3 regions of the Marinomonas rhizomae genome follow, and region 1 is predicted to be linked to each of the others. Evidence: predicted binding sites of a transcription regulator. Region 1 holds the regulator's gene; each other region holds the start of a gene.
What was found. The regulator sigma-54, encoded in region 1, starts transcription at its own class of promoters, with help from an activator protein. The targets are predictions, from matches to a motif close to TGGCACNNNNNTTGCTNT.
Positions count from the first base shown of each region.

Region 2: a site for sigma-54 is predicted at 9,356-9,373, ahead of KDW99_RS07250 (ANTAR domain-containing response regulator). Genes of this name have one in related genera too.
Region 3: a site for sigma-54 is predicted at 6,642-6,659, ahead of KDW99_RS18610 (isoamylase early set domain-containing protein). Genes of this name have one in related genera too.

Region 1 covers NZ_CP073343.1:1,949,436-1,960,123, forward strand. Annotated here, with positions in the region: gene rng (ribonuclease G) at 1-76, shown strand, start outside; gene KDW99_RS09185 (YhdP family protein) at 94-3,918, shown strand; gene KDW99_RS09190 (carbon-nitrogen hydrolase family protein) at 3,918-4,751, shown strand; gene yjgA (ribosome biogenesis factor YjgA) at 4,804-5,340, opposite strand; gene mgtE (magnesium transporter) at 5,347-6,699, opposite strand; gene KDW99_RS09205 (HPr family phosphocarrier protein) at 6,707-6,976, opposite strand; gene ptsN (PTS IIA-like nitrogen regulatory protein PtsN) at 6,986-7,435, opposite strand; gene KDW99_RS09215 (RNA polymerase factor sigma-54) at 7,453-8,922, opposite strand; gene lptB (LPS export ABC transporter ATP-binding protein) at 9,001-9,726, opposite strand; gene lptA (lipopolysaccharide transport periplasmic protein LptA) at 9,727-10,254, opposite strand; gene lptC (LPS export ABC transporter periplasmic protein LptC) at 10,238-10,688, opposite strand, start outside.
Region 2 covers NZ_CP073343.1:1,560,015-1,570,702, reverse strand. Annotated here, with positions in the region: gene nirB (nitrite reductase large subunit NirB) at 1-2,564, opposite strand, end outside; gene KDW99_RS07275 (NAD(P)/FAD-dependent oxidoreductase) at 2,636-3,877, opposite strand; gene KDW99_RS07270 (ABC transporter ATP-binding protein) at 3,870-4,718, opposite strand; gene KDW99_RS07265 (ABC transporter permease) at 4,772-5,722, opposite strand; gene KDW99_RS07260 (CmpA/NrtA family ABC transporter substrate-binding protein) at 5,770-7,098, opposite strand; gene KDW99_RS07255 (CmpA/NrtA family ABC transporter substrate-binding protein) at 7,512-8,714, opposite strand; gene KDW99_RS07250 (ANTAR domain-containing response regulator) at 8,711-9,316, opposite strand; gene KDW99_RS07245 (response regulator transcription factor) at 9,516-10,151, opposite strand; gene KDW99_RS07240 (HlyD family type I secretion periplasmic adaptor subunit) at 10,256-10,688, opposite strand, start outside.
Region 3 covers NZ_CP073343.1:3,959,789-3,970,476, forward strand. Annotated here, with positions in the region: gene KDW99_RS18565 (NAD(P)/FAD-dependent oxidoreductase) at 1-831, opposite strand, end outside; gene KDW99_RS18570 (SDR family NAD(P)-dependent oxidoreductase) at 895-1,644, opposite strand; gene KDW99_RS18575 (nuclear transport factor 2 family protein) at 1,655-2,098, opposite strand; gene KDW99_RS18580 (sigma-70 family RNA polymerase sigma factor) at 2,321-2,896, shown strand; gene KDW99_RS18585 (ChrR family anti-sigma-E factor) at 2,902-3,594, shown strand; gene KDW99_RS18590 (hypothetical protein) at 3,722-3,904, shown strand; gene KDW99_RS18595 (hypothetical protein) at 4,093-4,302, shown strand; gene KDW99_RS18600 (GNAT family N-acyltransferase) at 4,500-6,230, shown strand; gene KDW99_RS18605 (hypothetical protein) at 6,238-6,429, opposite strand; gene KDW99_RS18610 (isoamylase early set domain-containing protein) at 6,786-7,091, shown strand; gene betB (betaine-aldehyde dehydrogenase) at 7,372-8,829, shown strand; gene betA (choline dehydrogenase) at 8,865-10,532, shown strand; gene KDW99_RS18625 (bifunctional 2',3'-cyclic-nucleotide 2'-phosphodiesterase/3'-nucleotidase) at 10,635-10,688, opposite strand, start outside.

The DNA.
Region 1 (10,688 bases):
TTTTATAGGTAAAACAATTCGTTTCCAAGTGGATTCCGTATACACGCAAGATCAATATGATGTTGTTTTGCGATAGCGTAAAAAGGACTTAAAATGGCTTGGTTATTACGTAAGTTGATCCTAGTCACTTTTTGGGGTGCAATTGCTATCTCGGCATTGCTTGCTGTTTTTGCTTTGAGTGTTGGTCAGCTTCTTCCATACTTGGATCATTATCGCCCTCAAATAGAGCATAACCTTCGGCAAATTACGGGCTACCCCGTTACGCTAGATGGCATCGATGGTCGTCTTGAAGGTGTCGATCCCACCGTTTCTGTTAGCGGCTTTCACCTCGTTGCTAACGGTCAGCCGGCTATTAATGTCAGTGAAATGCGCGTCCGTCTAGATACGGTCAAGTCATTGCTTACGCTTAGCCCTCAGTTTACCTATATTCGTTTTGTACGGCCTACCGTTGTATTGCAAGAAAGTGATGGTCAATGGCGATTGAACGGCGCGACACCATCACGCAATGTTGGTGATGAGGTGGGTATAGAGCGTGTTTTAGACTATTTATCTGCACAGCAAAACTTTTCAATCTACGATGCCAAATTAGATGTTAATAGTGAGCAATTTGGTAAGCATGTCATGCAAATTCCTCATATTTACATATTTCAAAAATCGTTTGAGTCGTTGCTCACTTCAAAACTTTATTTAGATGACTATAAAACACCTTTTCAAATAGACGCTCGTATTGATCAAGCCCGTAGCTTGCTTGGGGGGTATCGCGTTAAAGCCTCCGTTAAGGCCCCCATGTTCGCTATCCCTTTAAACACTATGTTGAAAGAGAATGCTTACTCACTGTCTGATGTTCAAATAGGGGGAGATATTTGGCTAGACGCAACGATTGGCAAGGAACTTGAGGTAAGGACTGAAGCGACAAACCTTAAGGTTGCATTTGATGATGGTCAACAATACGACGCAACGTCGTCTGTCAAGTTGCGCTATTCTCAAAAGCATCCAAGCGTGCGGATTGATGTGCATGATATGGCAATCAAAGATCAAGATGGCTTAAGTTATCCAGAAACTGACTTAACATTTGATTGGTCATCCGTAACGAATCGTTCTAATGTGAGTTTTGCTAGAGCGGATTTAGGGTTAGTCCATAAAATCGTTGCGCACTTTTTACCTGAAGAGACGAATGCTTCTAAAATTCTAGGCGGGTTAAATCCGACTGGTATGGCTAAAAATGGATCTGTGAGCTTTTGGCGTGAAAAAGATGACTTGTCATTTCAGCTTTTAAGCAATTTACAATCTGCTTCCATTGAAGGTTATAACGGCATCCCCCAAGCGAGTAACATTAACGCGGTGTTCAGCTTATCTAATGACAGCGGGTATATCGATTTTCGTGGACGAGATAGCAAAATAGCTTTTGATACAATATACGATGAAGCGTGGCGTACTCAATTTTTATCAGGTTATGTTAATTGGCAGCAGCAAGATACCTTCTTGGTAGAAGGTCGCGATTTGGCGGTCAAGCGTAATGGCGCCACGGTAAACGGTGGCTTCCGTCTAGAGGTGCGTAATGATCAGCCTGATTGGATTGCGCTGGATTTGCATGGCCGTGATATGTCGGTTACTGATCGATTAACCTATCTTCCTCCTAAAGCGCTTAGTAGCGATTTAATGACATGGATTGAAGAGGCTTTTTCTGATGCTGGTAAATTAGACAGTGTCGATGTGTTGGTGCAAAGCGAGTTAGCGGATGGTGCTGAGCCACATGTCCGTGTGCAGCTGGCTGTTAGTGATGCTGATGTGACATTTGATAAAAATTGGCCAACGGCAACGAGAGTAAACGGCTTTTTTGAATTTGACGAGAGTGGCGTTTCAGTTCAAGTAAAATCCGGTAATTTGCTCGATTTACCAATAAACAATTTGTTATTAACGGTTCCTGTTTCTAATGGCTCTGCGGATTGGTTAAATTTAACGGGTGAAGTGAACGACAATGCACTGCTTATTTTATCAACTTTACGAGCCACGCCTTTAGCCGAGACTGTTCTTCAGCCTTTTGAAAATTGGCAGTTGGGTGGCAAGGTTAAAGGTCGTTTTGATGTTGCCATTCCTTTCAAGGAAGGTGTTGATCCTCAAGTTCAATTGGGTTTAGATCTTAAAGATAACTCATTAGCCATAAATGATCTTGACCTATCCGTTCAAGTTGATAGCGGGCATTTAAATTACAGCTCCGATAAAGGCATCAACAATTCTGAATTTGACCTACAGGCATTTGGTGGTTTATCTCACCTTGTTTTGTCCTCTACCGCAGCTCAAGATGGTGGCCTTGCTGTTTTGGGGGATTTTTCTGGTGATGTAGACATTCAGCAAGTCGCTCGTTGGAATAAATTACCTGATGCAGCCCTTAAAAAAATAGTCGGCAAAACGACTTATACTGGACAGCTATCGGTTAACCAAGCACAAGATGGCCAAGTAGATTTGATAATTGATAGTGATTTGCTTGGTGTGAATATTAATTTGCCAATACCTGTTGGGAAGCCTGCGGTAGAAAGTAAACCTCTGCACGTTAAGGTGATGCAGCACAAAAAAGATATTGTCATTGATGCTGATTATTCTGAACTCACTAAGGCAAGGTTGTTGCTGCAAAATAATGAGTTTGTTGGCGGCGAGATTATTTTAAATGGTGGTGAGAGCCAAACTTTAAGTGCCAAAATCCCTAAAGGCTTAGTGTTAACCGGTGACTTTGACCGTTTTTATGTTCAAGATTGGCAATCTGTTTTTGCAGATTTATCTAGTGATGCATCAACGTCTTCTCAAGGTGTTCAGGTTCCAGAGGTTCCTGAATGGTTGAGTAGAGTGGATTTAATTGTCGATGAGGTTGTGGTCAACCCCAGCAACACTTGGCACAATTTTAAGGTTACTTATAACTCAGCGACGAACCAATCTCTTTTTGTTAGTTCTGATGAAATGAATTTTTCTTTGCTTAATAAAGATGGTACACCAGACCTGCGTTTTGGTTTTCTTAGCTGGAATACATCGAAAGAAGATGGCTCTGAGGTAGCCGATTCGGGCAAAAATGAATCTCCTATATCATCCAAGCAAATTCCCAATATGACATTGTCTGTTGATCAGCTTTATTTCAATGGTAGCCCTTATGGTGATTGGCAGTTAGCTATTTCCCGTGAAGGTGATGTTATTCGTGTGGATCCTATTTCATCTAAATTAAAAACGGGCAGTCTTAAGGGTAGTATACTTTGGAAAGACAAAGGTGAGGACTCAAGTGTTGAGCTTGCCATTGCGGCCAGCGGTGCTGATTTAGCGGAGTTGACGAAAAAGTTTTCTAGTGAGGCATTTGTTTCTTCCAAAGAGTACAAATTTGATGTTGGTTTGAAATGGAAAGGGCATCCATTCTACTTTGATCGCGAATCTGTTTCGGGTCGTATTAGCTTTTCTGCAGAAGACGGTAACTTCAGTAAGGTAGACGAGTTACCGGCCTTTTTAAAAGCATTAGGGATTTTTAATATTGGCGCTCTTAGTCGACGCTTGTTATTAGATTTCTCAGATGTGTATGAACCTGGATTAACCTACGACGATTTCAGTGGGACACTTTCTCTTGATAACGGTATTTTAAAAACAGTATCTCCAATTTCAATCATTGCTCCTTCTGCCGAGCTTGTTGTTGCTGGGGAGGCGGATATCGTGAATGAGACTTTGAATGAAAAATTGACAGCAACATTTCCTTTAACTGGTACGCTGCCATTAGCCGGTTTATTGTGGGGAACTCCGCAATTGGCAGGGCTTTTGTACATTACAGATAAGCTTATAGGCGACCAACTTTCAAAAGTAACAAGTGTGCAGTACAAAGTCGAAGGTTCATTTAATAACCCAACCATGACACCTATTCGCTATAAGCCAATAGGGAGAAAAGATTAATGAACTCACTTTGCATTGCTGCGATTCAAATGACGAGTACTAAAGATTGGCGTGAAAACTTAAGTCACGTACAAAACCTTGTTGAGTCTGCCGTTTTGGACGGCGCTAAATTGGTTGTACTTCCCGAAAATGTTTTTTTGTTCAATGGCAGGGCAATGAGGGATTTGGCTGAATCGGATGATCAAAATATATTGCTTCAAGCGATATCAGGTTTAGCGCAGAAATATTCTATTTATCTTGTGATTGGCTCACATCCTTCGATATTGAGAACAGATGGTGAGCAAGTCTCTAGTGGACGTGTTAGGCAAACATGCTGGGTTGTTGGACCTGACGGTGTCTTCTTAGAACGGTACGACAAAATTCATTTGTTTGACGTCAGTGTTGACGATAAAGCAGTGTCTTATAAAGAGTCTGATGTTATTGAGCCTGGAGAGTTGGATTTAAAAGTCATTGACGTGGATGGCTTTAAAATCGGCCTGAGCATCTGTTATGACTTACGCTTCCCAGAATTATATCGTGAGCTAATGAAAATGGGTGCAGAGGTTTTATTGGTTCCCGCTGCTTTTACTTATGTTACTGGGAAGGCCCACTGGAATACTCTTTTAGCCGCCCGTGCGATTGAAAATCAATGCTACGTTCTTGGTGTTGGACAGTGCGGTTGGCACAACGAAACCAGACAAACTTACGGACACAGTGCTCTGTATTCGCCATTTGGTGAACGTTTAGTCAGTTTACAAGAAGAACCGGGATATATTGTTTTTAATATGACGAAAACGGCATTAAGTGATTGTCGCCAAAAAATGCCGTGTTTCTCACATAAGAGGATACCATAAGAGCTAGCTAGTAATGCTGGCTCTGAGGTTTTTTGTTGAGGTGCCTTGTAGATTATTCAGTCAGACCAAGACGCTTTTCTTCAGCCTCGCGCAAGAAGCGGAAAAGCTTTTTACGGTTTGTTGTGTTTCCTTCTTGAGACACTTCTTTTTGAGATTGACGAATGAGCTGTCTAAGAAGTTGTATGTCTTCAATTTGAGGGTTTTCCTCTAAATATTGAGACAGTTCTTCTTTGCTGTTTTCACCGATTAGTGCATCTCGTTTTATCTCAAGCTGATGAAATAGCTTGTTGTAAGCTGCAGAGGTGGAATCAAACAATGCTACGCGATGCGCTATGGCTTCGTGGTCTTCTGTGCGCATCACCTTGCCGATGTATTGCAGGTGTCTTCTCATGGCTTCGTGTTTTTTGATTCGGCCAGCTTCAACGAATGCTTCGCGCAATGTGTCAGACATTTCTACTTTTTTAAGTTGGTTTTTGCTTAAGGCAAGTAGTTTTTTACCAAGATCTTGCAGGGCTTCCATTTCACGCTTGATCTGGGTTTTGCTCTTAGGGATTTCGTCTTCGTTTTCATATTGATCAAAGTCTGTCATGGGAACCTATATTAGAAAAATAGTAGCGAGACCAAGGAAGGATAAGAATCCAACCACGTCGGTCACGGTAGTCAAAATTACGCTGCCTGCAAGGGCAGGGTCGATGCCAATTTTTTTCAGCAAAATCGGCAGAAGTGTACCAGTGGTGGCTGCAAATAGCAGATTTATTATGATAGCTCCCGCAATGATATAGGCAATCTTGATGTTGTCAAACCAAAGTGCGGTGAGAGCGGCAATAACGGTTGCCCAAAGTAGGCCGTTAATGAGCCCAACAATAAGTTCTCTGTTGAGTAGCCAACGGGTATTGGTGGAACCAATTTGGTTGAGTGCGATACCCCGAATGACCAGAGTGAGCACTTGTGATCCGGCAATGCCGCCCATGCTGGCAACAATGGGCATGAGTATGGCGAGTGCGACAACTTGGTCCAGAGTGTCTTGGAATAAACCTATTACATACGATGCGGTGAAGGCTGTTATTAGGTTTATGCCAAGCCACACTGCACGTCGCTTGGTGGTTTTCATGATAGGGGCGAAGGTATCTTCGTCATCATCAAGACCCGCCATGCTTAACATGGAGTGTTCGGCTTCATCACGGATAACGTCAACAACGTCATCGATGGTAATACGACCAAGTAACTTTTTTGTTTTTCCATCAATGACGGGGGCAGAAACCAAGTCCATCTTTTCAAAAAGTTGTGCTACTTCACTGGCTTGGGTTTCTGCGTCAATGACGGTGAATTCTGTTTCCATGATATCGCGCACTGTGGCGTTGATGTCAGAGACTAATAGTGTGGTCAGGGGCAAGGTGCCTAGCAAGCGATCAGAGCGGCTGACAACAAGTAGACTGTCTGTCATGTCTGGTAGGGAGTTGTGTCTGCGTAAGTAGCGAAACACCAGGTCGACGGTGATATTCGGACGTATGGTGATGGTGTCCGTGTTCATCAAGCCGCCGGCAGAATCTTCCGAGTAGCTTAATAGTGCTTCAACTCTTGTTCTGTCTTGCGTCGTCATGGACGCAAGCACTTCTTTTACTATTTTTTCTGGTAAATGTTGTAGTAAATCGGCAAGGTCATCGCTTTCAAAATGTTCGGATACGGCGATTAATCGCTCTGTATCCATGTTTTTCATGAATTGTACGCCAATATCTTCGCTCAGATATTGCAGTACTTCGCCTTCATTTTTGGCTTCAATTAGCTCCCAAAGAAGCTTACGTTCTTTGGGAGGGGAGGACTCTAATAGGCGAGCAACGTCCTGAGCTGGCAAAGCGCCGTTAAGTAAATAACGGATTTGCATGGTGGCACCAGATTCGAGCGATTCGGTGACCGTTTGCAGGTGGTTAAGCGTGTTTTGCTCTGACATTGATTCCTTACTCGTCTTCACCAAAACGATTGTTAATTAATTCTATCACCGCTTTAATTGCGTCGTTTTCATCTTCACCGTTGGTTTTGACACGAATTTCAGTGCCTTTGCCAGCGGCCAGCATCATCATGGCCATAATGCTTTTTCCATCAACATTGCGGCCTTCTTTTTCTATGGTGATGTCGCAAGAGAAACGAGAGGTTGTTTCAACCAGCTTGCCCGCTGCGCGAGCATGCAAGCCCAGTTTGTTTATGATTGTGACGGACTCTTCCTGCATGCTTATTTCCTATATTAATGAGTCAAATATATTGAATAGTTCTTCGCTGCTTTGTGCCGCACGTAATTTATCCAGTGATTCTGGAGATTGTGCTAACTCAGCGATTTGAGCCAATGTAGAAAGGTGTTGATCGCATTCTTGAGGTGGCACAATCAGCGCAAATATTAGGTCGACCGCTCGTTTATCGATAGAGTCAAAATCAATTGGAGTTTGCAGTGACATGACAACGATAGCTGTGTGGTTTGCCGACTCTAGACGACAATGCGGAATAGCAATGCCATTACCAATGCCTGTACTGCCTAGTTTTTCTCGGCCAAGTAGTGCGTCATAGATTTCTTCGTTGTTGCAATGAAGGCGGTTGGAAGCGACTTCAGCAAGGCTCTCAAGGACGCGTTTCTTACTAACAATGTCTTGTTTTGCGAGAACAAGTTCTGCTTTTAATAATGATTTCAAGGACATGATAAAATGGTATCCGTTTAGATCAGTCGTTTTCGTTCATTGGAAGGAGGGATGTTCATCGCCTCTCGATATTTGGCTACAGTACGTCGCGCAACCTGTATGCCTTGGTCTGCTAAAATAGCCGCTAGCTTGTTATCACTTAATGGCTTTTTCGCTGGTTCATCTGACACAAGCTTCTTAATCATAGCTCGTATTGCGGTAGAAGAACATTCTCCTCCAGAGGCGGTATTCACGTGGCTGGAGAAAAAATATTTAAGCTCAAAAATACCTTTTGGTGTGTGCATGTATTTTTGCGTCGTCACCCGTGAAATGGTTGACTCATGCATACCCACTTCTTCTGCAACATCATGAAGCACCATGGGTTTCATGGCTTCTTCACCGAGTTCGAAGAAATCAATTTGTCGACTTACAATGCAGCTGGCCACTTTCAATAATGTTTCGTTGCGGCTCTGCAAGCTCTTCATGAACCATTTTGCTTCTTGAAGAGAGGTTTTGATGTAAGTGGCGTCTTCTGTAGTTGCCGCTGTGCTCGCCATCGCAGAATAGGTTTCATTGATTTTGATTGGCGGTAGGGCGTCGTTGTTTAGCTCAACTTGCCATACACCATGACGCTTTTTCACTGAAACATCAGGAATGACGTAATCTGTATCATCTGCGTCGATCACTGAACCTGGGCGCGGGTTAAGCTGTTGAATCAAGTTGACGACTTCTTTTAGCGCTTCGTCTTTTAGTTTCGTTTTGCGGCTCAGTTGTGCGAAATCTCGATTACCTAATAGTGGTAGGTAATGGTCAATAAGGTTGTATGTGCTTTTATAAAGCGGATGACTCTGGAAGGCTTCTAATTGTACTAGAAGGCAGTCGCGTAGGTCGATTGAGCATACGCCAACAGGGTCGAAGCGTTGCAGTCTATGTTGCACAGCAATGACTTCTTCTATTTCTAGGTCTTCTAATTCGATGCCAAGGGACTCACAAATGTCATCGGTAGAAATGCTTAAGTAGCCATCAGGTTGAACGCATTCAATAATGGCATAAGCAATTTCAATGTCACGGTCTGACATGTGAGTTAAGTTCAATTGCCAAATTAGATGGTCTTGGATACTTTCAGCTGGAGCGTTGCGACTTTCGAAGTCTCCGTCACCTTCATAACTATTGTGATCACTGACAGCGGCAGAACTTTGATAGGTGTCATCCCAGTTACTATCGATAGATAGTTCTTCGGGGATGCTTTCAGTCCACTCTGATTCAACGCGTGCTTCTTCGTTGTTATCGACGGTTGTCTCAGGGGCACTTTTGGATTCTATGCTGGCTGGTATTTCGTTATGCAGTTGTTCGTCGTCGTCTAGCTCAAGCAGCGGGTTAGATTCAAGGAATTCGTGTATTTCTTGTTTTAAATCCAACGTAGAAAGCTGCAGCAAGCGAATAGCCTGTTGCAGTTGAGGCGTCATTGTCAGCTGTTGGCCGAGCTTTAATTGTAAAGACTGCTTCATAGAGCAACTCTTTCTTCTAATTGAATGAATTGGAATGAGTTGTGCATACTACTCCCTTTCTACAGCAATGATAAGGGGTTACAGACGGAAGTCGTCACCTAAATAGACCTTTTTGACTTGTTCATTGTTAATGACGGTATTGGCGTCACCGGATGCAATAATGTAACCATTGCCAACAATGTAAGCTTTGTCACAGATGTCTAGAGTCTCTCTGACATTATGGTCGGTAATTAGAACGCCGATTCCACTCTCTTGGAGGTGTTTAATAATGTGCTTTATATCTCCGACCGAAATCGGGTCTACGCCAGCAAAGGGTTCATCAAGTAAGATGAATTTTGGGTTCATCGCAACGGCTCTGGCTATTTCTACTCTGCGTCTTTCTCCGCCTGATAATGCCATGCCTAGGTTGGTGCGAATATGAGTAATGTGAAACTCTTCAAGAAGTTCTTCCAGTCGCTCATTTTGTTGTGTTTTTGTTAGTTCTTTGCGTGTTTCTAAGATGGCTAGAATGTTGTCTTCAACGGTCATCTTACGAAAAATTGATGCTTCTTGTGGAAGGTAGCCGATGCCTTTTTGCGCACGTGTATGCATAGCATCGCCAGTCACATCGACACCGTCAATAAAAACGCCACCCGCATCATTTGTCACCATGCCTACGATCATATAAAAACATGTTGTTTTGCCTGCGCCATTTGGGCCTAGTAACCCAACAGCTTCGCCAGATTCAACCGAGATAGATACATCCTTTACGACTTGGCGTTTTTTGTAGCTTTTTGCAAGGTGTTTTGCTTCTAATAGTGCCATCTATTTTTTCGTCTCAGGTGCTGGTTCGTTTTGTGGCGCTTGTGGTTGTAGTGTCATTGATACGCGCCCTGAATCTTTTTTCTCGGCACTGAAGGTGCCATCTTGGATCATATAGAGTATGTAGTCTGCCGTGATGGAGTTTTGCATTCGACTTAGGTAGCCATTCCCCATGATTTCTAGCTTTGATTCGCTGGTTAAATAACGAATTTCATTGCCTTTACTGATGACAATGTTCCCGCTCCAATCTACTTGCTGACTGAATTTTGCTGGACTGCCACTCGCTTCTAGGCTGTTGAATTTTCGTGTTTGAGGGTCTGTCGATACTTTAAGGTATTGTGCTTGTATCTCAATAGAGCCTTGTTTGACGAAAACGTTGCCTTTGTAAATTGCTTCACCCGAATTTTGATCGAATGACGCTTCGTTGGCTTGTATTTCTAATGGCTTATTAAGGTCATCAGGTAGGGCATATGCGTATTGGCCAATAAGGGCTGAAGTGAGCAACGCACCGATGTTAATGAATTGTTTCATATTTTCCTCGTACAGACCCTGTCATCACGACTTCTTCTGAATTTATATAGGTTGTGATTTCGCCAGCAGAGGTCTCTCCTTGTGTGGAGATGAGTGTCGCATTTCCATAGCTGGTTAATGATTTGTCATTGTCTAAGTAATGTATGTTATCTGCACTGAGCTTTATATCTTCCGACTGGAGGTATTTTTTAGTCGCTCTAGCATTTTCTGTTAATAGAATATCATTACTTCCATCTTCAATAACCCCTTTATCTGCTTTTGCGTTCCAATGACCTGATTTTGAGTAGCGTTCGACACTAGGGGTTTCTAAAAGTGTTCTGGATTTTGCAATGTAATGAAGGGTTTGTTCAGCATCCAGTGTTTCAATAAGTGTTCCGTCATTATCAAACTCTTTTACTTTGACCTTGGTGATGAAATAGTCAGGTGAGCTACTG
Region 2 (10,688 bases), 390 kb from region 1:
ACCTTCGCAATTAATTGCTGTTTTTCTGATTCGGTTGCTGGACGCATTTGATCGCGCTCTTCAACAAACACCACATTGTTATCACTGCCCTCATAATTCACAAATTGGCGGAAAGTTTTGATCGCTTCTGGATCGTCCAACGTAGTTTTCCATTCACACTGGAAGGTATTTACAACGTGCTGCATACTCGCTTCAAGTTCTGCGCATAAGCCTAATTTGTCGTTAATCACTACTTCTTTAAGATAGTCCAATCCTCCCTCTAGACCGTCCATCCAAACAGAAGTACGCTGCAAGCGATCCGCGGTTTTGGTGTAAAACATCAATACCCGGTCGATGTATTTCACCAAGGTTTCATCGTCCAAATCTTTGGCAAACAAATCTCCGTGGCGTGGCTTCATACCACCATTACCACACACATATAGATTCCAACCGCCTTCTGTGGCGATTACACCAATGTCTTTACTCTGAGCTTCGGCGCATTCCCGCGTACAACCAGACACCGCAAATTTTATTTTATGAGGCGAGCGCAATCCCTTGTAACGATTCTCCAGATCGATCGCCATCTTCATGCTGTCATTCACACCATAACGGCACCAAGTACTGCCCACACATGATTTCACCGTTCGCAAAGATTTACCGTAGGCTTGCCCCGTTTCAAAACCCGCAGCAATTAACTTTTCCCAAATTTCAGGTAATTGCGGCAGAGTAGCACCAAACAAATCGATACGTTGACCACCCGTTACCTTGGTGTATAAGCCGTATTCTTTTGCCACTTCGCCCAATACAATCAATCTATCAGGGGTAATTTCACCGCCAGGAATACGCGGCACAATGGAGTAAGTTCCGTCTTTTTGCATATTGGCAAGGAAGCGATCATTGGTGTCTTGCAAGCTAATGTGTTCTTTTTTCAACACATAATCATTCCAAACACTGGCAAGAATAGAGCCCACAGCAGGTTTGCAAATTTCACAGCCGTGACCTTTGCCGTGTGTTTTTAATAGCTCATTAAAAGTTTTGATTTCGCCAATTTTAACCAGGTTGTATAAATCTTGGCGTGTGTAAGCAAAGTGCTCACAAATATCGGTGCTGACCTCGACTCCCAACGCCAACAATTCGTTATCGACGACTTTTTTCAATAAAGCCGCACAACCACCGCAACCCGTTGCCGCTTTGGTTACACCTTTCACATCACCGACTGACAAAGCCCCATTGCAAACGGCGTCGTTAATATCCTGCTTGGACACATTATGGCAACTACAAATCGATGCTGTCGCAGGCAAAGCATCCACACCTAAGCCAACAGGGGCATCGCCCATCGCTGGTAAGATAAGCGCTTGGGCTTGCTCCGGTAAATCAATGGCATTGAGATAATATTGCAACAAGGTATCGTAATAACTGTTGTCACCCACCAAGACAGCGCCTAATAGCTTTTTACCATCTTCAGAGACCACCATTTTTCGGTAGCTCTGACTTATTTCATCTTGGTACACAAAGACTTTGCAACCTTGAGACTGAGCATGTGCATCGCCAACTGAACCGACATCGCAGCCTAAAAGCTTCAATTTAGTGCTCATGTCTGCGCCAGTAAAAGTCACGCCAGCATGCCCTAAAAAATCTGCTAACAAATGCCCAGCGGCAGATTTAGCCATCGCGTAACCCGGTGCGACCAAACCAAAAATACGATTATTCCACAGTGCACATTCGCCAATGGCATAAATGTCCTCATCACTGGTTTGGCAATGATTATTGACACTGATACCACCACGCTCACCCACGCTTAAACCGGACTGATGAGCCAACGCATCCTGCGGGCGAATACCAGCAGAGAACAAAATCAGGTCGGTTTCAAGGTGAGAGCCATCAGCAAAATTCATTCGGTGAAAAGCAGATTCTCCATCAACAATCTCTTTCGTCGCTGTGTCGGTATACACCTTCACATCTAGGCCTTCGATCATTTCTTTCAGAACCGTACCACCCTTTTCATCTAATTGAACAGGCATTAAACGCGGTGCGAATTCCACTACACTGGTTTCCAAGCCAAGGTTTTTAAGTGCATTAGCCGCTTCCAATCCAAGTAAACCGCCGCCAACCACCGTGCCTCGTGTCACTTTTTTTGCACAGGCTCTAATAGCATCCAAATCATCCAGAGTACGATAAACAAAGGTGTTATCACGTTTATGGCCTGGAATGGGCGGAACAAATGGGTAAGAACCCGTCGCCAGAACAAGCTTTTCATAAGATAATGACTCACCGTTTTGCAATATTAGCTGTTTAGCCTCACGATCAATCTCGGTCACCAAACTATTGATAAAATAACGCACACCATGTTCGCTATATAAAGAGCCATCTGTCATGGCCAAATCCGCTGCACCTTTGCCTGTAAAATATTCACTTAGATGCACACGGTCATAGGCTAAGTACGACTCTTCACCAAACACCGTAATTTGGAATGCTTCATGGCCTCCTTGGGCAATCATTTGCTCGACAAAATGGTGGCCAACCATACCATTACCGATTACCACTAGATGAGGTTTAGTATTAAGAAAAGACACGGTAGAAGTCATTTTATTCCCCTTGCAGAAACTCTTGTTTTGGTAATATGCCTAACGGCTAGCAACGTCTAAAACGGCTTAATTCAGGCCACTTGAGGACAGCAATACGCTTCACCAAATACCAGTAAATCAAGTATGTCAGAGACATTGGTCTTATTTTGAATAAGCTGGAAATACCAGCTCCCATCGGCGACGTTGCCATATAGAATTGCGCCAACCAGTAAGCCATCGTTGACTACCAGTTTGCGGTAATGATTTGCGCTAACATCTTTGAAAAGGATGCAGCTGTCTTCTTCTGAGGGTTGAATCTTACCGACCGAAAAAAGATTGATGCCCGATACTTTCAATTTGGTCGGTGTAGGCTCTATGGCAAACGCAGCCTCTTCTCCAACCAACACCTTCATCAAAACGTTAATTTGTGTCCAAATAGGGGCAACTAAACCAAAGGTTTGCTGATCAAATTCACAACACTCCCCCAACGCAAATACATCAGCATGAGAAGTTTGCATTTGCTTATCGACTAAAATCGCTCGATTGGTTGCCAATCCTGCCGCCTTAGCTAAAGCGATTTCTGGCGAAATTCCTGCCGCCATAACGACCAAATTAACCGCCAGCGACTCACCATTTTGACAAACCACATGAGACACTCGACCATCATCTGTTTGTAAAAAAAACTCTGGTGACTCACCAAGACGAAACTCAATGCCCATTTGCTCAAGTCTATTCAGCAAAAGCCCAGCTGATTCTTCATCTAGCTGACGATTTAACAACCAATTAGAACGATGAAACACCACAACCTTGTGGCCACGCTTCACTAAACCCACTGCTGCTTCCAAACCCAGTAAGCCACCACCTATCACACAAACAGGTTGCCTGCCTTCCAGTTGTGTCATGACATCCACATCTTCCCAAGTACGAAAACCCATAACATTGGGGGCAGACGAACCATGGATTGGCAACACACTTGCCCGAGAGCCTGTCGCTAGCACTAATTGGTCGTATATAATGCTTTTTCCACTGGCTAATAAGATCGTTTTATTTTTCGAGTCCACCTTAATAGCGGGATCATTGGACACAATATCAACGCCATCTTCTTGCATCTTCTGTGTATCGACTAATGGCATTTCGGTATCAGAAATATCATTCGCCAACAAAGAAGACAGCATGATTCTGTTGTAGCCAACTCTGGATTCCTCACCAATCAAAACTATTTGGTACTCATCGCCATGCGCTTTTTCGAAGTCATGCGCAAGCTTGCTGCCAGCCATACCAGCACCGACAATGACGAGACGGCGTTTCTCCGACTGAGAGATAAGACTAGGCATTGGCAACCTTGGCGCTAGTAGCCGATTTTTTATTTCTAGCAACTGCTTGAATCGGCTCTACTTTGCGTTGTTTTTCATACAAGAAGGTCAACACTTGGGTCCGATAATCCACGTACCTTGGGTCATTCGCTAAGGCCAGACGTTCACGAGGACGCTCAAGATCAACATGCAGAATTTCCCCTACGGTTGCTGCTGGGCCATTAGTCATCATCACAATACGATCCGACAACAACACAGCTTCATCCACATCATGAGTAATCATAATCACGGTATTGTTTAAGTCTTTTTGGATTTCCATTAGTGAGTCTTGCAAGTGCGCTCGAGTCAAAGCATCCAATGCTCCGAAAGGTTCATCCATCAGTAAAACACTAGGTTCCATCGCCAAGGCTCTAGCAATACCAACACGCTGTTTCATACCGCCAGAGATTTCATCTGGGCGTTTGTCCGCTGCGTGCGTCATGTGTACTAACTCTAAGTTATGCATGATCCAGTCATGCATTTCTTTCTTTGATTTGGTTTTACGAAAAACCTGTTTTACCGCCAATTCAACATTTTGGTAAGAAGTTAACCAAGGCAGCAAAGAATGGTTTTGAAAAACCACCGCACGTTCTGGACCCGGCCCTTTTACTTCACGACCATCCAATAAAATGCCGCCTTCTGTTGCGTCATACAAACCAGCAACGATATTAAGGACAGTCGATTTACCACAGCCAGAATGTCCAATAAGAGAAACAAACTCGCCTTTCTGTATTTTCAGGCTGACATTATCAAGGGCTTTAAAAGGCCCTTTTGGTGTAGGAAACTCAATAGAAACATGGCTGATGTCTAAATGTGTTGTCATCGTATTCTCCTATTAGCGCATTCTAAGTTAATCTATTTTCGAGCTATCGCTTCTTAGCGAAGCACCTGTGTCTTATCCCAAGATGCGAAGCGCTGGAATGCCAACATCACTCGGTCCAACAAATATCCGATAAAGCCAATCATCAGAACCGCCACCATAATTCGACCCAACGAGTTCGAGCTACCATTTTGGAACTCGTCCCAAACAAACTTCCCTAACCCTGGGTTTTGCGCCAACATTTCCGCTGCAATCAACACCATCCAAGCGATACCCAATGACAAACGCAGGCCGGTGAACATCAAAGGGATGGCTGAAGGGATGACGATCTTCATCACATGCGTCACCCAACCAAGGCGCAAGACTTTCGATACGTTAAGCAGGTCTTTCTCGACTGCCGCAACACCCACCGCGGTGTTAATCAGGGTTGGCCACATACAACATAAGGTGACCGTGAACATAGACGTCAGAAAAGATTTCGAGAACATAGGATCATCGGACACGTAACTCGCACTCACTACCATGGTGACCAAAGGCAACCAAGCTAACGGAGAAACCGGTTTAAATACCTGAATAACTGGGTTTAGAGCACTGTAAACAGAACGATTCAAGCCGATCAAAATCCCTACAGGAATAGCAATAAGGCTGGCCAGACCAAACCCTGCTAGAACGGTGTACAAGCTGGTAAATATTTGATCAAAGAAAGTCGGCTTACCAGTGTAATCCCGGATAATGCCAGCATAACTAGGATCTTTAGCCTGACGCTCTGCAATACGCTCTTCTTGGCGGACGTAAAACTTGTCCGCCTTCACCCGTTCATTCTGATGTTCTGCAACGAGACTATTCCATTGCTCATACACCACAACTGGACCAGGAAACTCTCCCAAAGAGGTATGAACTCGACTTGCTCCAACTTGCCATAACAAGATAAACACAAGAATGCCGAAGACGGGCAGCAGGATTCCCTTAACAGAAAAGGCGCTGATCTTGTCCTTTAAAGAAGCCATAGTTATGTTTGATATCATCATCTTTTTCTCACTTAATCTTGTTTGGTTTAGACCTGATCATCGCCTTTTAGACCAATCTTAAATCGTTTCAGATAATCGTTTGGGTGCTTACCGTCGTACATGACACCGTCAATGAAATCGCTTTGAGGTGGTTTAAAGCCGTCTTCTTTATCAAAATCAGGAAACTCGTCTGCCGACATGACACCATCCTCTAATAGGGATTGTGCCGCTTGCGCATAAATATCAGGACGGTAGACATCTTTAGCGATCTTCATGAACCATTCGTCAGACTTAGGTTCGGAAATTTGTCCCCAACGACGCATTTGTGTGAGATACCAAATAGCATCACTGTAATAAGGATAAGTGGCGTGATGACGGAAGAAGACGTTGAAATCGGGAATATCACGCTTGTCGCCTTTTTCATACTCAAATGTGCCAGTCATACTGTTAGCAATAACATCGTAATCGGCACCAACATATTGGCTACGAGAGAGTATTTTTACAGCTTCAGGACGATTAGCGTTGTTGTTTTCATCTAACCATTTCGCTGCGCGAATCATGGCTTTTACAACACGAATATGAGTATTGGGATATTCTTCCGCCCAGTCACTGCTGACACCAAAGACTTTCTCAGGGTTATTCTTCCAGATTTCATAATCTGTGATGACTGGTACTCCAATGCCTTTAAACACGGCTTGTTGATTCCAAGGTTCACCAACGCAATAGCCGGAAATCGTTCCCGCTTCCATGGTGGCTGGCATTTGTGGCGGCGGTGTCACAGACAACAAAGCATCGGCGTTAATTTGACCACTGGTGTCGCCTCGAGCTGGCGCGTAATAACCTGGATGAATGCCACCAGCAGCCAGCCAATAACGCAGCTCGTAATTATGAGTGGAAACAGGAAATACCATGCCCATTTTGAATGGCTTACCCTGCGCTTTATAACCGTCAATCACAGGTTTTAACGCACTGGCACTGATTGGGTGAACGGGATTGCCGTCAGAACCATTTGGAATATTTTTCTTCATTTCATCCCAAACATCATTAGAAACCGTAATACCGTTACCATTCAAATCCATACTAAAAGCCGTCACTATATGAGCTTTCGTTCCGTATCCAATGGTGGCGCCAAGTGGCTGACCCGCTAACATATGAGCGCCATCCAACTGACCATCAATCACTCGGTCGAGCAGAACTTTCCAATTAGCTTGTGCTTCCAAAGTGACGTACAAACCTTCGTCTTCGAAATAGCCCTTCTCATAAGCAATCGCTAATGGCGCCATATCTGTTAACTTTATAAAACCAAATTTAAGCTCTTCTTTTTCGGCATAACCTACTTCAGCATGAGCAACGCCAGATAAAAGAGCAGACCCCATCAGTACAGAAGCCCCCATTTTAGGAAGGGGAATTAAGGCTTTCAAAAATCTTAGGTTCATTGTCATACTCCGCATCTAAATACATTTCAAAAAGTAGAAAAACAAAAAAGGCGCATGCAAATCACAATTAACATGTGTTTGCAGGCGCCTTTGCCATTCAAAGAAAATCCGACTTTGGATATTCAGTAATGTGGGTGACAATTAACGATCGTTGCCAATTTCACCATTTTTAAAAATACTTTATCTCTATGTGATTTATAAAGCACGCAATGTGCCAAGTAAAACAAACGACTGATTTATATGATTTTTTGTATTTTATAACCCAGCTTTTTAAATACCGACATATTGAAAATCTTTACTTTTGCCCAATTATCTTGCACAGCGCACTAAAACATCACACCATCAGATACGCTTTACGCAAATGTTTCAAACCCCTTTAAGATCCCCTCTGGATGTAAACGTACCTTCCCATGTGACACCAAAGAAAGCCAAGCAGCTTCGTCAGCCTCTGGCAACTGCCACTCTATAGTGTTTTTGTCTTCGACCAAGCCAAGCGCGTTATAATAAAGATCTTTACGATAAATCTGCTCGGCTAACTGGTTAAGCTTGGAAACATTATTGCCTAACTGTTGCCAACGATGCATCTGAGCCATGACCCATAATGCATAACTAGGTAGCGGCTTATTAATGTCGCTACCAGAAAAGCGTTGAAACGCTTCCATTGGCCAATCAAACTGACTCTTTGGCTTAATAGAGCCAAACCCATATACCAACTGTTGCACAGTACAGTTTAAATAATCGGGATGACTCAAGATGCTAAGTAGTTCTGCTTGATTTTCTGCTTCATCAACCCACAGACATGCTTTTTCTAAAGCTCGAATAATTGCAAGGTGTTGCGCTTGATTCTGTTCGGCCCAAATAGTATTTACTCCAAACACTTTTTCTGGAGTGCTTCCCCATATTTCATAGCCAGTAACCAGCATATGGCCAACACCTTGCTCAACCGCTAAGCTGTTCCATGGCTCACCAACACAATAACCATCTATGTCGCCACACCTTAGATTATCAACCATTTTTACCGGAGGAATGACCACTATCTGAACGTCTTTATCTGGATTGATACCAGCACGACTTAACCAGTCCCGTAACTGATAATTATGAGATGAATAGGGATAAACCATCGCAAAACGCAGCGGCGCGACCTTATCACCCCGACTCTCTATTAGCCTTTTTAAGGCGACACCCGTTCGGATGTCCAAAGAAGAGCCCGAAAAATGTTGAAGCTGGTCGTACAGAGAGTTACCAATAGTAATACCGTTACCATTATGGCTTACAGTAAAACTGGTTTGCATGGCCGTTTTGATACTGCCTATTCCTAAGCTAGCAGCGATCGGCATAGATGACAACATGTGCGCACCATCTAACAAATTGAACGCCACTTTATCGCGAATACTCGCCCAAGACGCTTCTTTTGAAAGCACAGCATTAACACCTTCACTGGCAAAAAAACCCTTCTCTTGAGCGACCACAAAAGGCGCACAATCGATCAGTGGGATAAAACCGATACGAACAGGTTCGCTATTTTGAATAACATTATTTGGCTGTATCAGGTTCATTTTGAACCTCCCATTAATTCCATCACAGATATGATATTTCGAGCTACATCAGTCATACGCTGACTACGATCCATCGCGAGTTTTCTCAACGCTTTATAGGCAGCAGGCTCATCACATTGTTGATGCTTCATTATCAGTCCTTTTGCTTTATCTATGAGCTTCCGATCTTCAAGCTGGCTTTTTACGGATTCTAACTCTAACCGTAATGCCTGAAACTCTCGAAACCTTGCAATGGCAACTTGCAATAATGCCTTAACGCTGCCACTATTCACACCATCAACCACATAAGCACTCACCCCTGCTCTAATAGCGGCCTCTACATACTTAGAGTCGTCCTGTTCAGCAAACATAACAATTGGGCGAGGATTATCTTGAGTGAGGCGAGACATATTTTCTAACATGTCTCGATCCGGCGACTCAATATCAATAATAACCATATCTGGTTGAAATTCTGCCACCGCTTCTGTCAGGTTTTTAGCATTCTCTAACCGTCTAATGACACGATAGCCACTATCAATCATAGCTTGCTCTACAATGGCCGCTCTCGCTGGCTCATTATCAACGAGCATCACGGTTAATTCTTTTTCTGGGGGCGCAGGCATGGTGCATTCTCTTAAAAACGTAAAGTGATAATCAGAAAAAATGCAAGATATGCGCCATTAAGACACACTAATCCTCAAGGCTCAGATACAAAAAAAGGCTCTAAATAGAGCCTTTGAAAGTGATAAGCTAGATAAATAATACGTGGGTTATGATTCTACGAGCAGAATCAGTGCAAACGTTTAATATCTATGATCCAATTTAATGCACAGCGTATCTAGTCTGTGCTAGTAATGCTAAAGCCAAACGATCTTTGGTGTTGGTCTTCTTGAAAATAGAGGTCAAATGGGCTTTGACGGTGCGTTCAGTAATGTCCATTTCTAGTGCGATTTGCTTGTTCGATAATCCTCTTGCAACATGCAGAGCAACGTTTAATTCACGCTCAGATAAATCATCTAGTTCATCGTTGTGAATTTCTTCTGGTGCGGCAGATTGCTGCATAATGAGCTGCTGAATGAAGGCTTTTCCACCCCAGATTTCACCAGAATCAACCACAGACAGCACTAAAGAAAGCTGCTCTTGACCAATATAAGGCGCACACTGGCCACAAACGCCAACAGAGAAAAGTCTTAATGCCGCGGCTTGGCTTGATTGATTAGGGAAGACAATGACCTTTTGGTTTGGAAAGGCTGAGCAAAGTGCAACAACTTCCTCAACCTGTTTAGGTAAAGATATATCTTCCAAATAAATAAAGCAGTACTGGAAACCGGACGCAGTTTCAAGCGCGTGATGCACCTCTTCTAATGTTTTCACTCGAACCAAAGAATCGCTCACACTGACTATTTGATTCCAATGTTTCCATACGGCATCGTCTGTATTCCAACACAAAGTTTTCAAAGTAAGTCTCGTTCTATCAAGTGCGATGAACCATTCTAACCAGCAAACGATAACACATTGTTAACATTTGTAACCAAGCACTGTGCCCAGAAAGATTTTTGTAATTACCGCTCACGAAGCGCATTTTGTTTTGCTTTTAGAATAGGTTTCAGTAAGTAGTCTAGCAGTGTTTTCTTACCAGTAATGATATCGACTGTCGCCTGCATACCCGGAATGATCGGCAATGGCGCTGCTTTAGTACCTAAATAGTTTTTATCTGTTCTTACCCTTACTAAATAAAAGCTATTCCCTTCTTCATCAAGAATAGTATCAGCACTAATGTTTTCAACCACCCCATGTAATCCACCAAAGATGGAAAAATCGTAAGCTGACAGTTTCACCACAGCGCTCAGATCAGGCTTAATAAAACCAATATTTTCTGGGCGAACTTTTGCTTCAATCAATAGGGAATCTTCTATCGGCACTATCTCAAGTAAGTTCATTCCTGGTTTTATAACACCGCCAACGGTATTAATCTGAATCTGCTTTACAATGCCT
Region 3 (10,688 bases), 2.0 Mb from region 1:
CTCATCGGCAGACGGGTCCCCTAACAAAGCCAACGCTTCGTCACTGTGACAAGCAAACACCACTTGATCAAAAATCTGTGCAGAGCCATCACCAAAATGAATGATGACTTTATCTTCAGAGCGGTGAACTTGAGTAATATCCGCCCCAAGCTGGATACGATCTTCGAATGTTTCCACCAATGGCTGCAAATACGCCGACGATCCGCCTTCAATAACACGCCATTGTGGGCGATCGTTCACACTTAACAAACCGTGATTTTTAAAGAAACGAACGAAAAACACCAATGGAAATTCCATCATTTCATCCAAAGTAGACGACCAGATAGCGCTGCCCATAGGAATGAGATAATGGCTCGCAAACCGATTGCCATAACCTTTTTCTTTTAGATATTCACCAAGCGTCACGCCTTCTTTCAATTGGCCGCTTTCTAAGTCTAGGATGGCTTCTTTGTTAAAACGCAAGATGTCTTTTAACATCCCCATAAAAGAGAAGTTCAACAGGTTGCGACGCTGAGCAAACAAGGTGTTTAGATTATTGCCACCATACTCTAACCCTGTACGCTGACAGCTAACACTAAAGCTCATTTCGGTGGCTTTAGACTTCACTCCCAACTCGTCCATCAAACGAATAAAGTTTGGATACGTCCAGTCATTAAAGACAATAAAACCGGTATCAATTGCCCGAGTACTGCCGGCTTCTTCTACTTGTACCGTCGCAGTATGACCGCCAATACGCTCTGCGGATTCAAACACCGTCACATCATGTTGTTGCTGTAAAAGATAAGCACTGGTCAGACCGGAAATCCCTGATCCAATAATGGCAATTTTCACTCATTGTCCCCTTAAAACATATTTTTATGACCAGCCAAACTGGTTTTTTTAAATGTGAAATCGTTATTTTTTCGGCGCTAACTTATCAAGCCATAACTTTGGAAAGTGTCGTCCAACCCATAACATAGCGGTTAATCGCTTAGGAAAAGCAAATTCATACGGACGAGATTTCAAGGCGCCAAACATGCGCTTTGCGGCTTCTTCAGGCGACATCAAAAATGGCATATCGAAAGTATTTTTTTGTGTCAAAGGCGTATCAACAAACCCAGGTAACAGACAGGTAACATCCACATTGAACTGCTTCAGATCCATGCGTAAAGAAGATAAGAAATATCGAATAGCCGCTTTACTAGCGCCATAGGCTTCTGCTTGAGGGAAAGCGGCTTGTACCGCTTGAGAACTCACCCCCACCAAATGCGGACTTGATGCGTTTTTAAGCAAAGGCAAACACACTTCAACACTGTTCACTAAGCCCAAAAAATTAACCGACATAATGCGATCCATCATTTTCCAATCTGGCTCATTAATCTCTAAATATTCACATGTTCCGGCATTCAATACAGCACAATCTAAATGAGCAGAATAGGAACTCAAAGTATCGTGAACGGCTTCAATCTGACTGTCATCAGTCATATCAAAGGGCACAAAGGTTAAACTATCAAAGGCTTCCAATAGACCCTCAAGCTCACCGGACTTTCTTGCGCTGGCCAACACTCGCCAGCCGTCTTCTAGATAACGCTTAGTTAAAGCAAGTCCTATACCAGAACTCGCTCCGGTGATCCAAACGACTTTTTTATCCGTGGCATGACTCATAATGCTCTCCTTAATTCGCTAGGCGCTTCTTTAGGCCTTTCACCATTGCACCCAACAGGGGCACATGTTCATAAATCAACTGGCCCAGGTCATAAACATCTTCATGAAAGTAGATACGGTCATTAAATTGCACCTGACTGATGCCACGCACCGTAATGGTTTTATTACCTAATTTTGGGTGTTTAAAATGCATGTTCCATTTTATGTACGCCGTATTTTCGGACACAATTTGATCCAAGTATTCAAAGCGGCCACTGTGAACATTGACACACATCTCAGACAAATAAGCATGTAACTTGTCTGCGCCACGTAACTCATGGACAGGATCTTTGAACAATACATCTTCTGTGTACACTTCATCTATTTTGTCGAGCTTTGGATGTTTCACATCAAGATAAAACGCCTTAAAACGCTCTATCAACAAAGAATTGGGATCCACTTTAGAGTCCGCCATGTCCATCACTTACCTTAGCCATCTTGATATGGAGAATTGACCGAGAATCAACTCGTTTCATTTATTCTGATTAAACGCACTGAAGCCAATTATGGATCACTCTATTTTCACGAATTGAAGAGCTGAAATTTTTTACTATTAAATAGATAGAATGTGATCCATGCTTCTATCTATCACGTATATCTTAGAAACAACATGTCAGCCTTCCTTTTGGAGCAATAAATGGAACGCGCAATACAAACAGAACCAGATGAACAACGCGTAGCGGACATCTTTGCGATTGCACAACACAGAGACCAAACGGCACTCGTTCGCCTATTTGATCACTATGTTCCAAAAGTAAGAGCGTTCTGTCTCGCGGCACAACCTGGCGCCAACTTAATGGCCGATGACATTGCTCAAGAAGTGATGATTCGCATATGGAACAAGGCTCACACATACAAGCCAGAATCCGCGTCTTTGAACACTTGGGTGTTTACGCTTGCAAGAAACGCACGTATCGATTATTTGCGTAAAAACAGCCGCCATCAGTCAGATATTGACCCAGAGTATCTTTGGCAAAATGTTGTCGACGAAAATGCCGACCCATTTAAAGACGCTCAGCAAAAAAGAGATCAAGAACGGATTCAACAAGGCTTAGACAAATTGCCTGCGGATCAAAAACAGGTTTTGGCCAAAGTCTACTTAGAAGGCAAAACCCACAAAGAAGCAGCGGAAGAGTTATCTCTTCCTCTCGGAACGATTAAGTCTCGAGTTCGCCTTGCTTTGCACAAACTCACTATTTACGTTAAGAGGTAGTATCGATGATTAACTACCATCCATCGATTGAAATATTGACCGACTACTCCGCCGGCTCATTACCATTAGCTCATTCTTTATGTGTTTCTACACATCTGGAACGTTGCCATGAATGCCAACAGCAAATTCGCAAGCTGGAGATGCTTGGCTCACACCTTTTTGATCAGACGAAGACAGACAGTCGTCAGCTGAGCAACTTAAAAGACAGCTTTTTCGAAAAATTAAATGCACAGGCCGAGCAAGTAAACGAGACGCAGCAGATCGAAGAAGAACCCACTGCGGTTGATTGGGACAGCTACACCATTCCTAATAGTCTTCGTCAATTTATCAAAAAAAGTTATGACGACCTAAATTGGATGCGCTTATCGCCTTCTTTCAAGATCGCCACACTTTATAACGAAGAAGGCGGCGCTCAGATTGCACTGACCAGAGTAAAAGCAGGCGCTCACATGCCAACTCACACTCATACAGGTGATGAAATTACCCTTGTATTAGAGGGGGCTTTTTCCGATGAAAGCGGTGTCTATCGTCAAGGTGATTTTATTAATCGTGACGCTAGCCACAAACATAAGCCAATCGTCACCAAAGATGCAGAATGCATCTGTTTAACCGTGTTAGACGCACCGATTGAATTTACTGGCTGGTTAACGCGCCTACTGAATCCTATCATTCGCCGATACCATCCGCATTCCGCTTAATGCAGACACTGTGCCTATCAGTAAAGCCAACGATAGGTACACGTTTGCAGACGTTAGCCAATAACAAGCAAATATTGTGAAAATCTGGTATAGTCCTTGTTCAAACTAAAAACAAGGACTATTTATCATGGCAACTAAGAAGAAACAGCCGGCCGCTTCGGAAACCTCGGAATCCATTGAAAAGCAAATGCAAGAGTTTCTAGCTCGCGGTGGACACATAGATAAAATCGATTCAGGAGTTAGTGGACAATCTCAGCTAACAGGATCACGTCACATTTCCCTAGGAAATAGCAAAACGAAAGCACAATAAGCTTTGGGGATACTTTACTAACGGTAAATATCCCTCGCTATTTTCGTTTGTACGCCAACTCTATAAACGCGATTTCAAGGCCTTCCTGTAAAACGTAAATAGATTGGCGAATCAAATAGTTAGTCTATAAAAGTGACTAACAATATGTAAGAAAACAATAATAGAATTTTTATTGATACAGGAACATTATGCTGAGCGAATCTGATCGCGCGTTTTTCCGCCCTAAATGGCGTCGAGTCACTGTGACTTTATTCTGTTTCGCATGGACGATTCTTGAATGGGTATCGAATGAACCTATTTGGGCGATGATTGCAGCGGGCATCACGCTATATTGTCTATGGAACTTCTTTTATAAGTTTGAAGAAGAAACAGACGAAGACAACACACCAGCAAGCTAATCAGCAAAGCAAGCGTCTAAATAATCTAGCCTTATTTATTATTTGGCGGCTTTTCACTAATGGTTGGCGAAAAAATAGTCGCAAACGTCTTTATTAACTGGTCATAATTTCGACACATAAACGTCACGACGCTGTCATATTAACGCTCTACTCTCATTAATAAGATACCTAAAAACTTATTAGAGCGGAGCGTCACTGTGATACAAGTCGAGCAAATGATTGCCAGTAAATCTCCTCACTTTTTCGACAAAAGCCCATTTATCACTCGCCCAACGTTAAGCGTGTTAAAACGCTTATTCCACGAAAGTGAAGTAAACCAATTCCTGGAAAAAAACCACGGCTGTGTCGGCTTCGAATTTATTGATCGAGTTCTGGATCACTTCAATTTTAGCTATCAAGTAAGCCAAGTTGATCGTCGAAACATTCCCGCCAGCGGCCGGGTAATGATCATCGCTAATCACCCTCTTGGCGCCTTAGATGGCCTCGCTTTACTCAGATTAATCGGTGAAATCCGCCCAGACGTGAAAATCGTAGCTAATGATTTATTAATGGGATTTGACGGTTTAAAACAACTTGTCCTTCCCGTCGATAATCTCGGTGGAAAAACCGGACGCCAGCAACTCAAAGCCATCATGAGCTGCTTACATAATGAAGAAGCGGTGATTATTTTCCCTGCCGGCGAAGTATCTCGCATGTCGCCAAGCGGCGTAAAAGATCAACAATGGAATCAGAACTATCTAAAGCTGGCGCAAAAGACCAACAGCCCGTTACTGCCGGTTCATATTGGCGGACGAAACTCCATGTTGTTTTACACCAGCTCGCTTTTATATCGACCACTATCAACCATTCAGCTCGCCAACGAAATGTTTCGTCAACGCAATCGCAAAATTCCCATGCAAGTTGGCCAAGCCATTCCTATTCAAGAGCTAGCCCAACTTCCACTAAGCGATAAAGAAAAAAACAAACTCGTAAAGCGCCATTTATACCGTATTGCCAAAGGCAAAAAACCGCTACTTAAAACCGAAAAGACCGTTGAGCATCCGCAAAATAGACAGATGATCAAACAAGAACTAAAAATAGCCGAACATCTTGGTAGTACCAAAGACAACAAGCAAATCTACCTGTTTGATTACGACCCAATGTCGGTGACGATGAAAGAGATTGGGCGCTTACGCGAAATTGCCTTCCGAAAAGTAGGTGAAGGTACTGGCGAGCGTTCAGATTTAGATAAGTTCGACCAATACTATCGCCATTTGATTCTATGGGATGAAGAAGAGCTAGAAATTGTTGGTGCTTATCGTATTGGCGAAGTCGCACGCTACATGAAGTCAGACAAACCAAATCGCATCTATAGCTCTGAGCTGTTCCAATACTCGTGCGACATGGAACCTTATTTTGAACAAGGTATTGAGCTCGGGCGTAGCTTTATCCAACCAAAATATTGGGGCAAACGCAGCCTAGATTATTTGTGGTATGGCATTGGCGCCTATTTAGACAGACACCCTGAAATTCGCTACATGTTTGGGCCTGTGAGTTTGAGCAACAGCTACCCTCAAGTGGCAAAAGATTTCATTGTTTCCTTTTACCAACTCTATTATGCCGATAAGGAACACTTAGCGCGCTCTTTCACGCCTTATCAAGTTAACACAGAACACGCTGATATTATTTCAGCCATGTTCAGCGGCGATAACTATGAAGAAGACTTTAGGATACTAAAAGAGCAGCTCAGCCACTTTGGCGCCAGCGTACCAACACTGTTCAAACAATACAGTGAATTGTGCGAAACGGGCGGAGTTCGCTTCTTAGACTTTGGTGTCGATGCCGACTTTGGCTACTGCGTGGACGGTTTGGTCCTAGTAGACCTGAATACAGTCAAAGAAGCGAAAAACAAACGTTACCGAGGTCACAACGATGGCTCTCAAGCTTAGTTAATAATCACGAATCATGGTGATGATCACGATAATGACGACTGTGAGAATGATGAACGCGCGAATGATGAACGCGCGAATGATGGTCATGGAAATGATCATCCGCTTCTTGTTCAGAATGCTTAAAGACAACCAAATAAACAATCTTAATGACCAGCATAATACTTAACACAATAAGAACGACCATTTGAATATCCATAAAAACACCTCATTATTTTTGTTGGTGTCATTTGAGTATAGGACATGAAAACGGCGTTGAATGTGAATTTACGTCTTAAGTTTGTAGGGATTTGTCTTAAGCCCTGAAATAGCGCATTTAGCGTTATTTCAGGGACTAAAGTGGTTATAAAGGGCTAACCTAAATCGTAGGCATAACGGTTTTTAATATTGAAATTAATCAGTTAGAAAATATGGCGTAAGCTTTGCTTCACTTCTAAAAGAGTCTTTAAAAAAGAGTTCATTCTAAACGCCTGCTTAATCGCAGGGCTCAACAACGACCTCAGGCTTTTGCAGTAGCCTTACACATTTGTCTATCGTTAGACCATGGAGCTGGAAATGATTGAAAAAACGTATTTGAAAACAAAGCCCGAATGCAAAGTAAAATTCGCCTTACCTGCGGACGTTATTGGCGATGCCAAGCATGTCTCTGTGGTTGGAGACTTTAATAATTGGGACAGTTCAGCCAACCCGATGAAAAAGCAAAAATCAGGTGTTTTTGCGTCAACGCTTAACTTGGATATCGAAACCTCGTACCAATTTCGCTATGTTCTGGACGACACACAATGGCTAAACGATGACATGGCTGATGCCTATGTTCCCAGCCCAATAAGCTACGACACAAACGGCGTCATCAGCCTGTAATAGTCGATTTTAGCTTAAAAGAAGCCACTGGCAATGCGCCTCCATATTTCACGTGGAGGCGTTAACCTCTCGATTTCCCTCTTTTTTCCTCTCAAATTCGCCCTTAACAGCGGACACCATAACGTCATTTTTTTGCTCAAAGACACTAATTCATGGATTCGAGCTGCAATTTATAGCCAAAATATGTACAATTGTTTTTATTGAACGCGCGTTTAATAAAAAATCAAATACCTTAACAACTCTAAACAGAGTCGTTAAAACAGACTTAAAGAGGCACATCATGGCACATCAGCAGCAATACATTCACGGCCGCTACCATGCATCCACCAGCGGAGAACACTTTGAGACGATCAACCCAGCCACAGGCGAAGTGATTGCAACAGTCGAACACGCAGGACAAGCTGAACTAGATGCTGCTGTAGAGTCTGCAAAACAAGGTCAAAAAGTATGGGCAGCAATGAGCCCAGTAGAGCGCGGCCGTATTCTAAAAAGAGCGGCGGAACTATTGCGTGAAAACAACGAAGAACTTGCCCGTCTAGAAGTATTAGACACAGGCAAGCCACTTCAAGAAGCTATTTGCGTAGACATTCAAACAGGCGCTGACGTAATCGAATATTACGCAGGTCTTACCGACAAGATCCAAGGCGATTACCAAGACCTTGGCAATGGTAATTTCTTCTACACTCGTCGTGAGCCATTAGGTATTTGCGCTGGCATTGGCGCATGGAACTACCCAATTCAAATCGCCATGTGGAAATCTGGCCCAGCGCTGGCAGCGGGTAACGCCATGATCTTCAAACCATCCGAAGAAACGCCGCTTACCGCTCTTAAATTAGCTGAAATATTTACCCAAGCAGGCTTGCCCGACGGCGTTTTCAACGTCATTCAAGGCGATGCTCGCACCGGTCAAATGATCACAGCTCACCCAGGGATAGACAAAGTCTCTTTCACTGGTGAAGTGGGCACAGGCAAAAAAGTCATGACGGCTTCTGCGCAATCCTTGAAGCAAGTGACCATGGAACTTGGCGGTAAATCGCCTATGATCATCTTCCCTGACATGCCAGTAGATCAAGCCGTTTCTGCCGCCATGCTCGCCAACTTCTACACCCAAGGCGAAGTATGTACTAATGGTACTCGAGTTTTCGTTCACGCCGACATGTTGGACGCTTTCACCAAGGAATTAAAAGAACGCACCGAAGCTATGATCATTGGCGACCCGATGGACATGGACACGCAAGTGGGTGCCTTGATTTCCAAAGACCACATGCAAAAAGTACTTGGCTACATTCAAGCCGCTAAAGACGCAGGCGCGACATTATTGTGTGGTGGTTACCAAGTCACGGAAAACGGCTTAGACAAAGGCGCCTTTGTTGCTCCGACTGTGTTCACGGATTGCACCGACGACATGCCACAAGTTCGCGACGAAATCTTCGGCCCAGTAATGTCTGTACTTAGCTTCACCGACGAAGACGAAGCCATCGCTCGTGCTAACGACACCAAGCTAGGCTTGGCCGCTGGCGTATTTACTAAAGACTTCGCTCGCGCTCACCGTGTAATTAACCAGCTACAAGCCGGTATTTGCTGGATCAACTCATGGGGTGCTTCACCCGCTGAAATGCCTGTAGGTGGTTACAAAGAATCTGGTATCGGTCGTGAAAATGGCATCGAGACCTTGTACCACTACACTCAAAACAAAAGCGTCTTTGTCGATCTGAACGACATTCAAAGCCCTTACTAGGCGGGTCGCTTAACTTTTAATAGATGAGAAAGGTCATGGCAAACGAAACGTACGATTACATTATCGTCGGTGCTGGCTCCGCAGGGTGTGTGCTGGCAGACCGACTGACAGAAAGTGGCGAACACAAGGTATTGCTACTGGAAATGGGCGGCTCAGATAAGAGCGTCTTTATCCAGATGCCAACCGCCTTGTCTTATCCAATGAACACGACAAAATACGCGTGGCAGTTCCACACAGACAAAGAGCCAGGTCTTGATGGTCGCGAAATGCATTGTCCACGCGGCAAAGTATTAGGCGGTTCGTCATCTATTAACGGCATGGTCTATGTGCGTGGCCACGCCTGTGATTTCGACCAATGGGAAGAAAACGGCGCCAAAGGCTGGAATTACCAAACTTGCCTGCCTTACTTCAAAAAAGCCGAAACATGGAAAGGCGGTGCGGATTTATACCGTGGCGGCGAAGGCCCATTGTCGACCAACAACGGCAACGACATGACTTACAACCCGCTTTACCAAGCCTTTATCGATGCAGGCGAAGAAGCAGGTTACGGCAAAACCGACGACTACAACGGTTACCGCCAAGAAGGCTTTGGCCCAATGCACATGACGGTAAAAAATGGTGTGCGTGCTTCTACGTCGAACGCCTATTTACGTCGTGCCATGCAACGCCCTAACCTGACACTCAAAACGGGTGTATTGAGCCACAAAGTCATCTTTGAAGGTAAAAAAGCCACAGGCATTGAGTTCAGCAAAAACGGCCAAACTCAGCAAGCTATCGCCAGCAAAGAAGTGATTCTATCGGCTGGCTCAGTTGGCTCACCACAGTTATTACAACTGTCTGGCATAGGTCCGAAAGACGTCTTAGATAAAGCCGGCGTACCAGTGCTTCACGAACTGCAGGGCGTTGGTGAAAACCTGCAAGACCACTTGGAAGTCTACTTCCAATACTACTGTAAGAAGCCTGTGACGCTAAACAGCAAGCTTGGTTTGATCAGCAAAGGCTTGATCGGTACACGCTGGATGCTTTTCAAAACGGGCCTTGGCGCGACTAACCACTTTGAATCTTGTGGTTTTATTCGCTCTCGTGCTGGACTAAAAGCGCCAAATATCCAATACCATTTCTTGCCAGCGGCCATGCGTTACGATGGTCAAGCCGCAGTTGAAGGTCATGGTTTCCAAGTACACGTTGGTCCAAACAAACCTGAAAGCCGAGGAAAAGTGTGGATTGAATCTGCTAACCCAGCGGCGAAGCCGCGTATCTTGTTCAACTACATTTCGACCGAGCAAGACAAACAAGACTGGCGTGATACGATTCGCCTAACTCGTGAAGTGCTGCAACAATCTGCACTAGACGATTACCGTGGCGATGAAATTCAGCCGGGTATGAACGTCCAAAGCGACGAAGAAATCGACCAGTGGGTAAAAGAAAACGTCGAAAGTGCTTATCATCCATCTTGTACTTGTAAGATGGGCGATGACAACGACCCAATGGCCGTGCTGAACGAGCAATGCCAAGTGCGCGGTATCGAAAGCCTTCGCGTGGTGGATTCGTCTATTTTCCCGACCATCACCAACGGTAACTTGAATGCGCCAACCATCATGGTGGCAGAAAAAGCCGCCGACATGATTCTTGGCAAAGCAGCGTTACCAAGCTTAGATGCGCCCGTTTGGATTCACCCAGAGTTTGAAAGCAAACAGCGCTAATAACAAAGTAAAAAAGCCCATAAAAAAACGCCTGCTAAATCCTAGCAGGCGTTTTTCGTTTAAGCGCTTCGCTCTATTTCAATAGCCGTTATTTCAATTCAGCTATTTAATCTGAAACACAGCAAAACCATTGTCGTCTAAAGACTGGTAGGACAT